Regions from separate parts of the Siminovitchia jepli genome, predicted to be linked through region 3. Evidence: predicted binding sites of a transcription regulator. Region 3 holds the regulator's gene; each other region holds the start of a gene.
What was found. The regulator LexA, encoded in region 3, represses DNA repair genes until DNA is damaged. The targets are predictions, from matches to a motif close to CGAACATATGTTCG.
Positions count from the first base shown of each region.

Region 1: a site for LexA is predicted at 3,152-3,165, ahead of AB1L08_RS04645 (RpnC/YadD family protein). Genes of this name have one in related genera too.
Region 2: a site for LexA is predicted at 2,344-2,357, ahead of AB1L08_RS07900 (YhjD family protein). Genes of this name have one in related genera too.

Region 1 covers NZ_JBFEGN010000006.1:8,381-13,551, forward strand. Annotated here, with positions in the region: gene AB1L08_RS04630 (universal stress protein) at 1-194, opposite strand, end outside; gene ytpR (YtpR family tRNA-binding protein) at 520-1,125, opposite strand; gene AB1L08_RS04640 (DUF1444 domain-containing protein) at 1,122-1,946, opposite strand; gene AB1L08_RS04645 (RpnC/YadD family protein) at 2,054-3,091, opposite strand; gene AB1L08_RS04650 (thioredoxin family protein) at 3,226-3,543, opposite strand; gene AB1L08_RS04655 (PTS sugar transporter subunit IIC) at 3,545-4,558, opposite strand; gene AB1L08_RS04660 (ABC transporter substrate-binding protein) at 4,702-5,171, opposite strand, start outside.
Region 2 covers NZ_JBFEGN010000014.1:39,556-44,726, forward strand. Annotated here, with positions in the region: gene AB1L08_RS07885 (M48 family metallopeptidase) at 1-795, shown strand, start outside; gene AB1L08_RS07890 (IDEAL domain-containing protein) at 905-1,129, opposite strand; gene AB1L08_RS07895 (competence protein ComK) at 1,339-1,893, shown strand; gene AB1L08_RS07900 (YhjD family protein) at 1,905-2,318, opposite strand; gene AB1L08_RS07905 (TVP38/TMEM64 family protein) at 2,521-3,129, shown strand; gene addB (helicase-exonuclease AddAB subunit AddB) at 3,461-5,171, shown strand, end outside.
Region 3 covers NZ_JBFEGN010000001.1:75,528-80,698, forward strand. Annotated here, with positions in the region: gene tkt (transketolase) at 1-794, opposite strand, end outside; gene AB1L08_RS00425 (DUF896 domain-containing protein) at 1,203-1,436, opposite strand; gene AB1L08_RS00430 (YneB family resolvase-like protein) at 1,572-2,225, opposite strand; gene AB1L08_RS00435 (hypothetical protein) at 2,247-2,432, opposite strand; gene lexA (transcriptional repressor LexA) at 2,586-3,206, shown strand; gene spoIIP (stage II sporulation protein P) at 3,278-4,375, opposite strand.

The sequences.
Region 1 (5,171 bases), on a different contig from region 3:
CGTTTTCTGCGCTCTGCCTCCAACGTTTCAAGATTCTGGCTCTGAAGCACTTCACTTTTCGATTTTGAAAAGTCCATCACATAAATGATTTCTACTTCAGCACCTTCGGACAGCTGCCCGAGTCTTGCCGCTTCCTTCGCTGCTCGAATTGAATTTTCGGAACCATCAGCAGCAACTAGTAATCTTTTTAACATGTAGATCTCCTGCCTTTTTTGTACATGGCTATCCTTCTGTTTTTCCATGAACAGCCATACGATTTACCGGGTTGGAGCTCGGTGTTGTTCAGACCACCCAACCTTAATAATTACCATTTTCTTCAATATTAGTATAACTTAATGAATTCATGCAAGTCATCCCAGTGGATTTGGGAAAATTTTCATTCTGATTTTTTCTTCAATGTTAACAATCATAACATACAGAGTCGCTTTTCCTTTAGTCACCAAAGCGAGTTTCGTTATTTGTTCACATATTTTCAAAAAAAAAACGCAAGAGCCGGGCAGCAATCAAATTTTCAATCTATCATGCAAAGGCTTGCCCAGTTTCGTATTTATCATCTTCCAATACGAGGATTCCTTTCTTTTCGGGAGCATTTGGAAGACCCAGCTCACGCGCAGAGCAAATCATCCCGCTGGATGCAATTCCTCTCAGTTCCGCATCCTTGATGACCATGCCGTTCGGCATGACAGCTCCTGCTTTGGCGACGACAACCTTTTGGCCTGCTTGCACGTTGGGAGCACCGCATACGATTTGCAGCTCTTCCGAACCGATATCAACCTGACAGACACTCAGCTTATCTGCATTGGGATGCTTTTCTTTATGTTTAACGAATCCGACAACAAACTTCGGTGAGAGATCCGCTTCTAATTTCTCTTCTATTCCGTTTTCAGCAAGCGCACGCCCAATTTTTTCCACCAACTGGCCGGACAGCTCCACATTTCCTTTTGCATCAATGGCTATATATTTGGAGGCGTGAAAAAGATTGAAGCCGCCTGTTGTATTCGTTTCTTTATCAAAGATCCGGACTGCATCCCCTTTTCGTTCAAACGTAAGGTTCTCCCTGTCCAATTCTTTCAACACGATGATCAATGTATCGCCGATTCCTTCACGATTATAAAATACATTCATGTTTTTTTCCCCTTTCCATCGTCCATTCTCTTATTTTTCCCCATGATAAATATCGGCTCAAGCTTGCCATTTTCATACATAAAAGAGAGTGCCGTGATCGGCACAAGGCCATTTGTAAAAAAGCTCATTGTCATTTGGGCCAGTACATCGTAGCCGACTTCATTCCGCAAATCGGCAATGATGAGAACGTCTTGATGGGGTACAGCCACAGCCATATCCCCTTTTATATTCTTTGACGTTTCCTCTAGAAATTTTTCGTTTAATATCCGGCTCGCGTCGTATCCGTCATTCGTATTCAGGAAGTAAAAATCGTTTCCAGCCACCTCGTCTTTTTTCATGGACGTCGGAAGTGAACGAACATTAAAACGTGCCATTTCCCTAATCTCGCCCGGATCAAGGCCCTCTTTTTGAATAAACTGCTCATCAATCAGACGATATGTTTTTCCGAGATCAAGCGCATAATATATTCTTGTCTCGGCAGTATGCTCATCAGTCAAGAATTTGTTTCCGTCTTCGGATTCCACTGGAAACGAAGTCGATCGAATAACTGGAAAAATATTTTTTTCACTTCCGGCAACAGATTGTTCCCGATTCATGACCACCAATGCTTCTTCCGCATAATAAACGACTTCATCTATCGCTTTGTCTTTTTGGTCATGCCATTTGGCAACGATCCCGGGCAAAGAAATATCGATTCCCTTTCCACTTGCCGTATTTTCTATGCGCAGCACTTCCTTGTTTCGATCATATGTAAATGTTCGGCCTTCTTTTTTCAGCCGCTTCTCAAGCTCGTCTTTCAGCTTCCGTTCATTCATTTTCATCTCAGAATCCTCCTCGGCAATATGGCTACACCCCATATTACACGAAAACGCCAATTGCCAAAAGGAAGAGGCTTATCCGTCAAATGACAGAAAGCCTCCTCGACACTCTACCTGCTTATAGATTCCTTTAATTGTATTACCTCATCCAAACTTAATTTGGTCAGCTTTGCCACCTGTTCATTTGCAAAGTTCTCCTTAAGGAGTTCAATGGCCAATCTCTTTCTTTCCGACACTCTGCCTTCTTCTCTACCTTCTTCTCTGCCTTCTTCTCTGCCTTCTTCCCTGCCTTGTTTCCTGCCCTCCTCAAGCCCTTCCTTTTTCCACTTCTCCCAAGTCTCGGCCAAAGTTGGCAGTTTCATGAATTCTTCTGAACGCAACATCTGTGCCGCCTCCTTCGTAATGATTGGTTGGATGTCATCCCTGAGCTTTTGTTCGAACTCTTTTGGAAGATGAAGGATCAACTCAATGAAATAAAACAAAGCCGATATATATTGAGATTTTTCTTCCGCTTGTCCCTCCTCCTTTTTCAGGATATTTCTTAAAAGTTCCCGTTTAAAGCGATAACGTTTTTGATCATCATTCTTCGTCTCATTTGCATAAATGCCGGCCAGCACCGCCATGGCAAAAGGGTTTTCGGAACGCACAAGGGCCTTTGTATCCTGATTTGCCAGTGCATATACATTGTACTTATACTGCAATTCCGTCCCAAAAAAGGAATAATAGAATGTGCCTGCTGGCTGGCTTGTTATATCTGAAGTAATGAAGGCGATGGCGCAAACTTCCCTATCATATTTATCATAGATGCGATAGAAGTATTGGAACATTCTTCGCTGAAAATCTTTCAAGCCGTCCCCCTGAACTTCAACATGTATCAATATCCATTGTTCTTCCCCGTCTTTTAAAAATACCTTGACAATCTGGTCTGCAACGCGTTTTCCTTTCTTTTCACGAATCACTCTCTTAAACAGCTCTTGCTGCAAAAACTCAGGCTCCTTCGAAAAATCAATGGCTTCATATAATTGGGGGGTGACAAATAAAATGAATTCCTCAAACAATTGGGTAATCAGTTTTTTCCAAAGTCCGTCATAATCAGGTGATGCAGCATCATACCTTTCCACTGGTTCACATACTGCGGCATTCAACATTATTTTACCACACCCTTTCACGGCAATTGAATCTGAATATTACATTAAATATACCACGAGCGAACATATGTTTCAATAAAAAGCACAAAAAGAAAAGAATGGAGTCGAATTTTCTCCATTCTCATTCTTCTTTATCAGTTTGGTAGGCTGTTGATAAAATCTTCAATCTCCTCCAGCGTCTTGCGGTCTTTGCTGACGAATCTTCCCGCCTCTTTGCCATCATGGAAAGCGACAAAGCTTGGAATGCCAAAGATATCCAGCTCTTGGCAAAGTTCAAGAAATTCATCGCGGTCCACGTGAATAAAATGATATTCCGGATAATCTGCTTCTAACCTCGGCAATACGGGCTCAAGCACCTTGCAGTCCGGGCACCAGTCCGCAGAAAACATAAAGATTGTCCGCTCTTCATTCTTCCATTGTTCAAACTGTTCTTTTGACTGTAATTTTTCCATATTAACCTCCAGTATTGATGAGCATTTGGCCGGATTTGATCCAGCCGCGTTTTCTCATATATTCCGATATAATTAAGCTTATCACAGCCGGACCGATAAAATGGAGTACAATGACTTGGATGAGAACACTAACTGAAAACCCCATCGTCGTAAATGTCATGATTTGCCCGACAAGCCCGCTTGTTCCCATACCTGCTCCTGCTGCATTGCTCGTCATTCTCCAGACGGTTGCTCCAATTGGAGCCAGAAGGATGCCTGCAGCCGTTGGAGGAATTAATATGAGCGGATACCTGATAATGTTTGGCACCTGGAGCATGGATGTTCCTAGCCCAATGGCGAGCAATCCGCCCACTTTATTTTCCCTGTAGCTTGCCACAGCAAAGCCGATCATTTGGGCACTGCAGCCAATCGTGGCGACACCGGCTGCAAGTCCATTCAAATCAAGCATTAAAGCGATCGCCGCACTTGAAATCGGGGCCGTAAGAGCAAGCCCCATTAATGTTGCCACAACAATTCCCATGATGATCGGACGCTGGTCGGTTGCCCACATGATCCAGCCGCCGAAAACCGTCATAAATTTTGAAATAGGTGCGCCAACAAACTTTGCTACAGCAAACCCGGTAAAAATGGTTACAAATGGAGTGACAATAATATCAACTTTTGTCTCCTTGCTCACCATTTTGCCAATTTCCGTTGAAATCAATGCAGCCACGTAACTGCCTGCAGGACCGCCAAATGCAGCACCGGCTGCCCCCGTTGCCACTGCTGCAAAGATGACCAAAGGCGGTGCGCCAAGCCCAAAAGCGATGGCTGCCCCAATCGCCGGTCCCATCAGCCCCATGGCCATATCGCCCATTTCAACCAAAAATGGCCAGACGAGTTGTTCACCAGCCGTTTTGATAATCAATCCTATAATCAATGAAGAAAAAAGGCCGAGCGCCATATAGCTTAAAGCATCAATTAAATAGGCTTTTGCCGTTAAATGGACACCTTTCCTATTGAGAAATTGTTTCACGAAAAATCCCCCTGTAAAAGATAAATATCAGTCCACTTAACTAGTGTAAAGACAACTGTATGTTTTGTCTATTATTTATTTTATATTTTTCCCTTAACGAATGAAAACACCCCCATAAAACTGGAGGTGCCAATACAAGATTCTTATTCAACGAGATTGATAAACAGCTTCTCCGCAGGAGAAGCTTCTTCAATATAATTTGTATCTTCAAGCCAGCGGATGACTTCTTCCCATAGTTCTTCCGACTGGCTTCCAAATGGTTCTTTTTCAGCTTCCATTTTCGGAAGCAAAATGTTCAGGCTTGCCTTTTCTACTTCTTCGCTCAGCGGAAAGTTTTCTTTATCCTGATTATCCAATAGAATTCCCAATGCTTCTTCCGGGTTTTCCTTCATAAACTCATACCCTTTGGCAGCTGCCCGCCAAAAAGCACGGATTGAATCTTCTTTTTCGTTCCACGTACCATCATTAGTAACAAACACCAGCTCATAATAACTTGGAACGCCGAAATCTACAGGGTTAAAATGTTCCGTTTCTATCCCCTGCTGCTGCAGCATAGGGACTTCATGGTTAATAAAAGCACCGCTTACCGCATCAACCCGCTTTGTCGCAATCG
Region 2 (5,171 bases), on a different contig from region 3:
ATCGTGGTCATTGTATTGTACAGTCTGATGAAAAAATTTCAAAAGAAATGGTGGCTCGCCGCATGGGTTTTGTCGATTCCGTTTTCCATTTTCATGATGTTTATCCAGCCTGTCGTTATTGATCCGCTTTATAACGATTTTTACCCGCTGAAAGACAAACAGCTTGAATCAAAAATCCTCTCGCTTGCCGACGAGGCGGACATTCCGGCGGAGCATGTATATGAAGTGGATATGTCGCAAAAAACGAATGCGTTAAACGCCTATGTAACGGGTGTCGGTTCCAATTCCCGAATCGTGCTTTGGGATACGACCCTCGAGCGGCTTGATGATGAGGAAGTTTTGTTTATCATGGCCCATGAGATGGGGCATTACGTGGAAAAGCACATTTATTTTGGCATGGCCGGCTATATATTGCTTTCCTTTGCAGGCCTGTGGCTGACGGCGAAATGGATGGAACGCTGGGTGGCCAAAAGAGGAACAGTGTGGAAGGTGGAAAGCATAGCAAATATCAGTTCCTTGCCGGTTTTCCTGCTGATTACATCCATGCTTCTGTTTGCAGCCAGTCCTTTGACCAATTGGGTGTCACGCTACCAGGAAATGCGGGCCGATCGCTACGCGCTCGAAATGACACAGGATAAAGCTGCGGCCGTACAGACATTTCAGAACTTGACGAGAGCCGGGTTAAGCCAGGTAAATCCGCCATATCTTGTGAAGATTTTCCGCTATGGACATCCGACGATGTTTGAACGGATCCGAATGGTGGAAGAATTTGAATATGATCAAGAAGGCGACTGACTTATCCGCTTCAATCCGGCGGGGGTTTTCTTTATCCCCCGCATGGCCGGTTCATGCGGGAAAAACGAAAAACATCCCCCTGTCAGGGGGATGAATTGTGTTTTTGCTTTTATTCTGTATATTTTGCCAATTCTTTTGTCAGTTTCATAAATGCTTCTTTGTCTCTTCGGTCAAGCGCCAGGTCAATTTCCTTCCGCAGCTGCTCTTCGCGTCTCTTTTGGAGGAGTCCGTTCAGGAAAAGCTCAGTGTACCACTCAAGCGTTTTAGCCTCTTTTTGTTGCTGTGTCATCGTATACTCTTTCAACAGTTCCTGATAAGATTTCTTCCTTTCCATCGATGATCACCTCGGAACCTTTTTTTAATTATACACGGTTAATGGGCAAAATACAACCAATCTTTAAAAATTTTCAGATGGTTTTATAAAATATTGTTTGTGACGAGAATTCCCCCTATTCCAATTATTTAAAATTTGGATGACATTTTTGAAAATGTATGATAAAATCTTTATGAATTATGATGAAGTTTGCTGAAAGGGGAAGTATAATGACGAAAAAGGATTTATTTTTTGTCGAGGATTATGAAATTAACCCGTATACGATGATGATTAAACCTGCAGCGAACAATGATCCTCGATTTCTCTCGGAAATTTTTGAGATGAATGGCCGTTATTTATCTTCAGACTCACCATTTGATATCGTCAGGAGAAGCTGCGAATATTTTGGCTCATCCTTCAATGGCAGGCGCCAGGGGACGAAGCAGCTTATTGGAATTACTCACAAGGCACCGATTATCGTTGACCCCCATACATCCATCTTTCTTTTTCCTACTGCATCACCGACAAGTCCTCATTGTATATGGATTTCCCATGATTATGTTGCTTCACATGAAAGAAACGGGTCTGACGAGACGATCGTTACATTCCAAAACAATGAAAGCCATAAACTTCCGGTTTCGTTTTATTCGTTTGAAAACCAGTTATCGCGGACTGCCATGCTAAGAATCAAATTTATGCAAAATATGAAACGGATGGAAAATTTCGGCAGGCTTATACATAATCAGGCTTCTGAACAAAAAGGGCCCTATCGGATTGGTAAATAGAAGGAGCATATTCATGTCTCCTTCTTTTTGGCTGCCCGCTCCGTTATGGGGGAAGGCGCTTGCGCTTTACTCCGGCCGCTGTCCAAATAATAAGCGAGCAGCTCTTCGACCCTGTTTCGCAGGCGGGGGTTAAAGTAATTGTGGTGTTCTTCGTAGCCTTTGTAAAAGAACATATACATCGTAAAGGCATTGTCCGATTTCATTTTCTTGACGCGGATATTGTTTTTTTGTAAATGGCCATTCACTTCCGCGAGTTCCTTCTGGATCGTGACCATTGTTTTTTTAATCAATTCCTGATAAGGCTTTTTTAATTTGAAAGGGCTTTTTTCTATAATGTGCAAGTCGCGGTGCAATACGGAAAGAACCATCGGCAAGTATATCGCCTGCTCAATCACATCCCGTTCATTTTCAGGAATTCTTGTCACTTTTCATTCTCCTTTCCTGACCAAGGGAACGTTTGTTCCTATTTTACTAAGAGGCACCCGAAATGGCAAGATGAAATTGCTGGTGCGAAAGGGAAATACTGTATGAGGAAGGAATGATGCAGAATAGAAAAGAGGCATCCGGCTATGTTATAATTTAAAAACAAACAAGGCCGTGCTCCCGGTTGCGAATAGAGGAATGTTGATGGATTTGGATTTCTTCAAAGATTGGATAACGATTGAAAATGTGATGGAATTAATCGAAAAATACCGTTCATTCGGCCCGCTCCCCGGCATATTATTGCCGTTCCTGGAGGCGTTTTTCCCTTTTTTGCCGCTGTTTTTGTTTGTGATGGCAAATGCCAACGCTTTCGGACTTGGCTGGGGTTTTCTTTTTTCCTGGGTTGGCTCTGCGGCTGGAGCCTATTTTGTGTTCTTGCTTATACGAAGATTTGGCGAAACCCGGGTATTCAACTTTCTGCGCAGGCATCAAAAAGTTCAAAGCTTGATGACTTGGGTGGAAAGACGCGGCTTTGGCCCGTTGTTTATTTTACTCTGTTTTCCGTTTACACCGTCGGCGGTCGTAAATATTGTGGCGGGTCTTTCGAAAATAGGCGTTTATCAATATATGCTGGCCGTGTTAACCGGGAAAGCCGTCATGATTTTTATCATGAGCTTTATTGGATACGACATCGTCTCTCTTGTAAAACAGCCCGTCAGAACAGGAATTGTTTGTGTGATCATCGCCGTTCTATGGTATGCCGGTAAACGGATCGAAGAAAAGATGAAGGATAAAATACATATGCGGGGCTAAGAAAAGTGTACGTGCCTTTCCTGAAGTATACAGGCTGTTGAGGCTTGATGAAATACCAAAAAGACGCAAGATCTTGTCATGGCACATTCTGAAAGAACCGCCGGACGGGGCAGAAAATATTTTATATAAAAACTGCCAATGTTTCGGCGGTTTTTTTGCTGTTATAGTATAAATTTTTTATGAATATCAGGCTGAAAAAAACATCTGCTCTGTCCAGCTTCGGCGGACAGGACGTTAACGGAATGTATGTTCGCATTGTGGCTGTTGTATGTTATAATAAAGAAAAGGATTTCGGTTTCATGGGGCAATACGCGAAAGAGGGGTTGGAAACATGGCGCTTCGTTTTATTATCGGACGCTCGGGGACAGGCAAAACTACATTCATTCTGAACGAAATAAGGGAAAAATTAAAAGAACAGCCCGACGGCCCTCCGATTCTATACATAGTACCGGAGCAAATGACTTTTTTATCTGAACATGAATTGGTGAAAACGCCGGGTCTTTCCGGCATGATCCGGGCCCAGGTGTACAGTTTTACGCGGCTTGCCTGGCGGATATTTCAGGAAACGGGCGGAGCAAGCAGAAACCACGTGACAAGCGCAGGTCTGAATATGCTGATCAGGAAAATTGTCGAAGACCATAAAAATGACTTGAAGCTGTTCAGGCAGGCATCCGATAAATCGGGATTTGTACAGCAGTTGGAACGGATGTTCACGGAATTTAAACATTATTGCGTGCAGCCGGCCGATTTGGCTAAACAAAGGGAGGAAATGGCCTTTCTTCATTCAACACGGGCATTGGCCGATAAACTTCATGACATTGAATTGATTTACAGGCTTTTTGAAAAAGGCCTGGAAGGGAAATATTTGGATTCCAACGATTATTTGCGCCTGTTGTCCGAATTGATTGGCCGCTCTCAATACTTGCAAAATGCCGAGGTTTATATTGACGGCTTTCACAGTTTTACACCCCAGGAATATTTGGTGATATGCCGCCTTATGAAAAAATGCAGCAGGGTCTCGGTGGCGCTCTTATTGGATCGGCCATTTAGAAATGAACTGCCGGATGAACTTCATTTATTCAGGATGACCGGTGAGACATACGCCCGCTTATACGATATGGCAAAGCAGGAAAACGTTCAGGTCGAACATGATATTCAACTTGCGAATCCGCGAAAATTCAAGGCGGACAGTTTGCGCCATTTAGAAGCAGGATTTGAAAACAGGCCTGTGATGGCTTCCGGGGAGAAAAGCGGCATCCAGGTGATGACGGCTGCCAATCGCCGGGCCGAAATGGAAGGCATCGCGAGAGAAATACGCCGGCTCGTAATGGAGGAAGGATGCCGCTATAAGGATATAGCTGTTTTAATCCGTAACGGAAACGACTACCGGTCGACTTTGGAGACCATTTTTCATGACTACGAAATACCATTTTTTATCGACCAGAAACGTTCCATGCTCAACCATCCGCTTGTAGAACTCATTCGCTCTGTTTTGGAGGTAATCAATGGAAATTGGCGCTATGAACCGGTATTTCGGGCCATCAAAACAGACTTGCTCTTTCCCCTCGAAGAAGATATCGACACTCTTCGGGAACAAATGGACAGGCTGGAGAATTACGTTCTGGCCCATGGAAAGAAAGGGGATGACTGGACAAAAAAAGAACGTTGGACATACAGCCGGTTTCGCGGCTTGGAATCAACCCATTTCGTACAGACCGATAAAGAAAGGGAGATTGAGAGGGAGCTCGCCCGTTCAAGGGACATCGTTGCCCTCCCGATTGTCAGGCTGTCCAGGCGAATGAGAAAAGCCGAAAAGGGCCGGGATTTGTGTGAAGCTGTCTATTTATTTCTGGAAGAGCTGGAAATCCCCAAAAAGTTGGAATTGCTCAGTGAAAAGGCTGCGGAAAAGGGCCGGCTTGTCGAATCAAGAGAACACGACCAGGCGTGGAATGCCATCATCGAATTGATGGATCAGTTCGTAGAAATTTTGGGGGATGCGAACATATCATTGGATCAGTTTATTTCCATCATGGACTCCGGTT
Region 3 (5,171 bases):
TCTGATTTCCCGGATTTATTTGGGGCGCCGTAACCGATAATGGTTTTTACTTCTATCAGTGTCGGCCGGGAACTATCTGCTTTTGCGGTTTCGATGGCTTCAGAAATTTCTTCCAGGTCGTTTCCATTTTCAACACGGAGGTATTGCCAACCGTATGCTTCAAACCTGGCACCGACATTTTCGGAAAATGATTTGTCAAGATCCCCGTCAAGGGTGATATCGTTGGAATCATACAATACGATCAATTTTCCCAGTTTGAGGTGGCCTGCAAGCGAAGCGGCTTCGGAAGCCACTCCTTCCATTAAATCCCCGTCCCCGCACAGCGTGTATGTATAGTGGTCGATAATGTTGTAGTCTTTTTTGTTGTAAACAGCCGCCAAATGGCGTTCAGCCATGGCCATTCCAACAGCCATTCCGATTCCTTGGCCAAGCGGCCCGGTTGTCGCCTCCACCCCGGGTGTATACCGGTATTCCGGATGTCCCGGTGTTTTGCTTTTCCATTGCCGGAAATTTTGAATCTCCTCCATCCCAAGGTCATAACCTGTCAAATGAAGCAGGCTGTATAAAAGCATTGAACCGTGTCCTGCCGATAAAATGAAGCGGTCTCGATTGAACCATTCAGGATTTTTCGGATTGTGGTTCATATATTTCGCCCATAATACATAGGCCATGGACGCTGCTCCCATCGGCAAACCCGGATGGCCCGAATTCGCCTTTTCAATGGCATCGATTGACAGCGTCCTGATTGTATTAATAGCTAACGCATCAATCTCAGTGATACTGTGCTTTCCCATGTAAAATCTCTTCCTTTCAGATTAATCTATAACATATCATAAAGTTAATTTTGCGTTTTCACAACTTTTGGGTATAAAGAAAAGCGCAAGCTCCCGTTTAGCGACGTACAAACTGAAGCGCTCCGCAATGAGATAAAAAGAAAACACGGCGATGAAAGGCAGGCTCAGGCAGCGACATCCTGTCGCTTCGCCTGCACTAGCACGTCCTGTGCGTCGGCAGGCTCAAGCAGCAACGTCCTGTGCGCTGGCGGCACTGGGACGTCCTGTCCGTTGGAGCTGGACAACAAAAGACTTTGCTCTAAATGTTACGCTGAAAAAAACTTGTACTTTCTTACTCTGTGAAAAAAACCCGTGCTTTCTTATTCTATAAAAAAACATCGAAGGGCGTTCGATGTTTTTAAAGAACTTTTAATGCAATTTTTTATTTAGCTGGATAGAGCGAAGTTTTTCAGGTGTTACTTCTTCTCCTGTAGAATCAAACACCCTGACCTGTTCAATTGTCTGTCTCATAGAAGCGCGAAAAGATTGCAAATATTCGCCGCGCAGTTTTGACTGCTCTTTCGCTTCTTCTTTGGACAGTCCGTTTTCTTTTGCTTTTTTGGCGAGCTCATTGATCCTAGCAAGCTTTTCTTTTGAAAGCATAGTCAAACTCCTTTTTTACCTTAAGTTATCTCCAGTTTACTAAAATGTCGTCGCGAAAACAATGCCCCTGACATATCATTCGATATGTCAGAATTTCACATCAACAAAAAGACGCTCGCCGCTGACGCCCGCTCGTTATTCCCGCTTGTCCGCCCGCTCCATGTATTCTTTGTAACGCCTATGGACCGTTGCTTTGGACACTTTAAAACCGAACCCTCTCATTGTGGCGGCAATTTCTTCAAAGGTCATGTTGTTTTGTCTAAGACGGAAGATTTCCTCAACCGGTACTTCCGTTCTTTCCCTGCCGTTTCGGTTTCCCCGATTTTTCAAATTTTTTTCCGGTTGATATCCTTTGGCGACCGCCCTTTTCATTCCCCGCTTGATTTTGATGTTATGCAATGTTCGCTGATGTTCTTCGATCATGGCCACGATATCAAGGAGCATGGAATCCGTTTCCGATATTTTCAGCTCTCCGTTATGGGACAGGCTGTACAATGTTACCCCTCGCTTAAGTAAAAAATGCATAAGGGCTATTTTGGCATTTCCGCGGCCAAGTCTCGTTTCATCCTGAATCAGGACTGCATCAATTTTCCCGGACTCTATTTTGTCAAGCATATCCAGTGCGCCGGGACGGTTTAAATCATAGCCGCTTGCTTTTTCGGATATGATATCGCTTATTTCAAATTTCCACCTTTTGGCTGCAGCTATCAGTTCTTCCTGCTGCCTTTCCAATGAAGTTTCCTGTGTGGCCTTATCCGTGCTGACCCTGCAGTAAATAATGGCTTTCATCTTTTCAACTCCGAACGGAAATTATCTTTTCTGCTTATTCAACGTCAGTTCATAATGCTCATGCCGGTCTTCCTGTACATTTGTACTGACAGTATGTAAGGAAGCATCCTCTTGTTCCCAACTAATAATCATCACTAATCCCATAATCAATGACAGTATAAAAAAGATGATGACGAATGAATAATTTTTCCATATGGATGTGATCATTCATTTCCCCTCCCGAAAATGTGTTCGCCTTTTATAAATATTATAATAGGAACGTTTGTTTGTGTCAACAAAATTACGAACCCATGTTTGCTTAATAATATGACGCATGATATAATAGGAATCAGCTTATCATGGGAAAAAGGGTGTGAAAAGGTGACAAAACTTACAAAACGGCAAGAAGACATCTTAAACTTTATAAAAGATGAAGTGAAAAAAAAGGGCTATCCTCCCTCCGTCCGTGAAATTGGAAAAGCGGTTGGCCTTGCTTCAAGTTCCACTGTTCACGGGCATCTTGCCAGGCTGGAAAGCAAAGGTCTCATCAGGCGTGACCCGACCAAACCGAGAGCGATTGAAGTTTTGAATCAGGATGACGCAGCCATTGTTCAAAAAACCGTCAATGTTCCGCTTGTCGGTAAGGTTACTGCAGGGCTGCCGATTTCAGCAGTTGAGAATATTGAGGATTATTATCCGCTTCCGGAATCCCTCGTTCCAGCAGACGACCAGGTATTTATGCTGGAAATTGTTGGTGAAAGCATGATAGAAGCCGGCATTCACGACGGTGATTTTGTCATTGTCCGCCAGCAAAACACAGCCAACAACGGAGATATCGTCGTCGCCATGACCGAAGAAGACGAAGCAACAGTCAAAAGGTTTTATAAGGAAAACGGCTATGTCCGGCTTCAGCCGGAAAACTCAAGCATGGAACCGATCATCGTTTCCAATGTCACCATTTTAGGAAAAGTTATCGCCTTATACAGGCGCTTCGTCCATTGATAAAAATTTATTGCCCATCAACGCGTGAGCGGCCCAATCTTCGATATTGCATTGAGCCGCTTATTTTTTAGTCATTTCTCCTTACTTGCTTCCTTCGCTTCTCCCCAATAATATTCACTGAACACTTCTGCCAGTGCGTCAACGGTACGGTTGAGCTCTTCCAATGTATTGTCCACGCCGCCAATCTCTATTAAAAGTGCATTTTCTGCCAGGTCCTGGTTATATACCCCATCTCCGTCTGCTTTGGTCTTGCCATATACACCCCTGGGCAGCCCGGGATATTTTTCCTGGAGGGCATTAAACAAATGGGAAGCCAACTCCAGATTTTTTTTATAGTTAGGATGCTCCTTCCCGATCACAAAATAGGGCTTGGCGTATGTTTTTCCATTGATAGTCGTGGTCGTAACACTCCTTCGCGATGAATCGCGGTGTATATCAAAGTAAAATTGAATCTGTTTATGCCGCTTCATTGTTTCGACAGCAATCTCCCGGGAAACACTATAGGATTGAAAATACTCCATATTTCTTTTTTTTAGGAGCGCCTGTATGTCAACCTCATTAACCAATGTTTTAATTCCTTTTTCCCCTAGCTTTTCTCCCAACCTTTTCCCGAGCAAAGTCACATTTTTCTCTTTGTGCCATGCCCGATTTGGGTCCTTTACATTTGGAAGAAGAGGAAGAAATGATTCCGTATTATGCGAGGAATAGATGAAAACGACGGGTTCGCCGGTGGTTGTTTGCTTTTTTGGTGGCGATGATTCCTCCACCGGGTCATCATTGCCTTCTTCCCATACATCCAAATCATCCGGAGGAGGAGATTCGATCGGCAAATTCGTAAAATCGGCTCCCTTCCCTGCTATAATAATTTTCGGAGTTGCCGCATGCAGGCCCGGAATTTCACTGATTAAAAACGTCTTCATGTTTCTTAAATTGATGTTTGTAAATAGTTCCAGTATATCTCTTCCCAAAGAACGCTCAAATCCTTCGGGAATACTTGATTTTAAAGCGTGGTTTTCCAGTGACATGACATACAGGAAGGCCTCTGTTCTTGATGGGTCATCCCCAATGAAGGACAATAGGCTGATTTTTACACTCGAAAAGGCAATCGCCGAAATTAAGCAAAAAAGTGCGACAACAGTTGCAAAAGATTTTGCTGCGAATTTGACCATCTGGTTCATCCTTTAAGAAAAATTTGGTTAATACCATTTATATGAGGTTTGATAGAGTCTATGATTAAAAACTTGTCCTTTCATTAAGCGATAAAAAAAAGGAACCCTTTATGGGTCCCGCGATGTTTTAATTTCCGATATGAATCATGACGAGAATATGCAAAAACAAAGCTCCGGCACATATATTGATGTACAGGATGAGCGGCTTTTGCCGGTTACATACGTATCAGGGCAAAGCCGTTTTGGGCCACACATGAGCAATTGCAGAGTGGACAGACCGAATGGAAAAAGAGAAAAGCAGGAAAGCCCGGGACCCCTTTAAATTGGCAAAATAAAAAACATCCCGCAAGAGATGTCATAGAAAACAATCCAAGTTGTAATTACAAAATATAGAAATGGACTATGAGAAGCGTGAATAGGACTTCTGCTTTAACAGCCATTCCGTCACCTTCCTAAAGGTAGTTTCAATGCAGATGCCATACCATAATCAAACTGTTTAGCCATAAGGAATATTTTTATATCCGGCCCCCAAATTTTTTGGCCTCTTTTCACCTCTTTAAATGAAATCTATCACACCTATGTGAATGATGTTTAAAGTTTTTGTAAATATTCTGTTTAAAAATCAAAAAAAAGATAGTTTACACTATAACTGTTAGTATGGCCCTCCTGTTATTTACAAGAAAGATTATAATACACGGAAGGATGCAATAACGTCCGATTCTATTCCTGCATGAAAATGAATTGGAAGGATACTGCCCATCATGGGACAGTATCCTTATTTTCAGAAGGTTTAAGG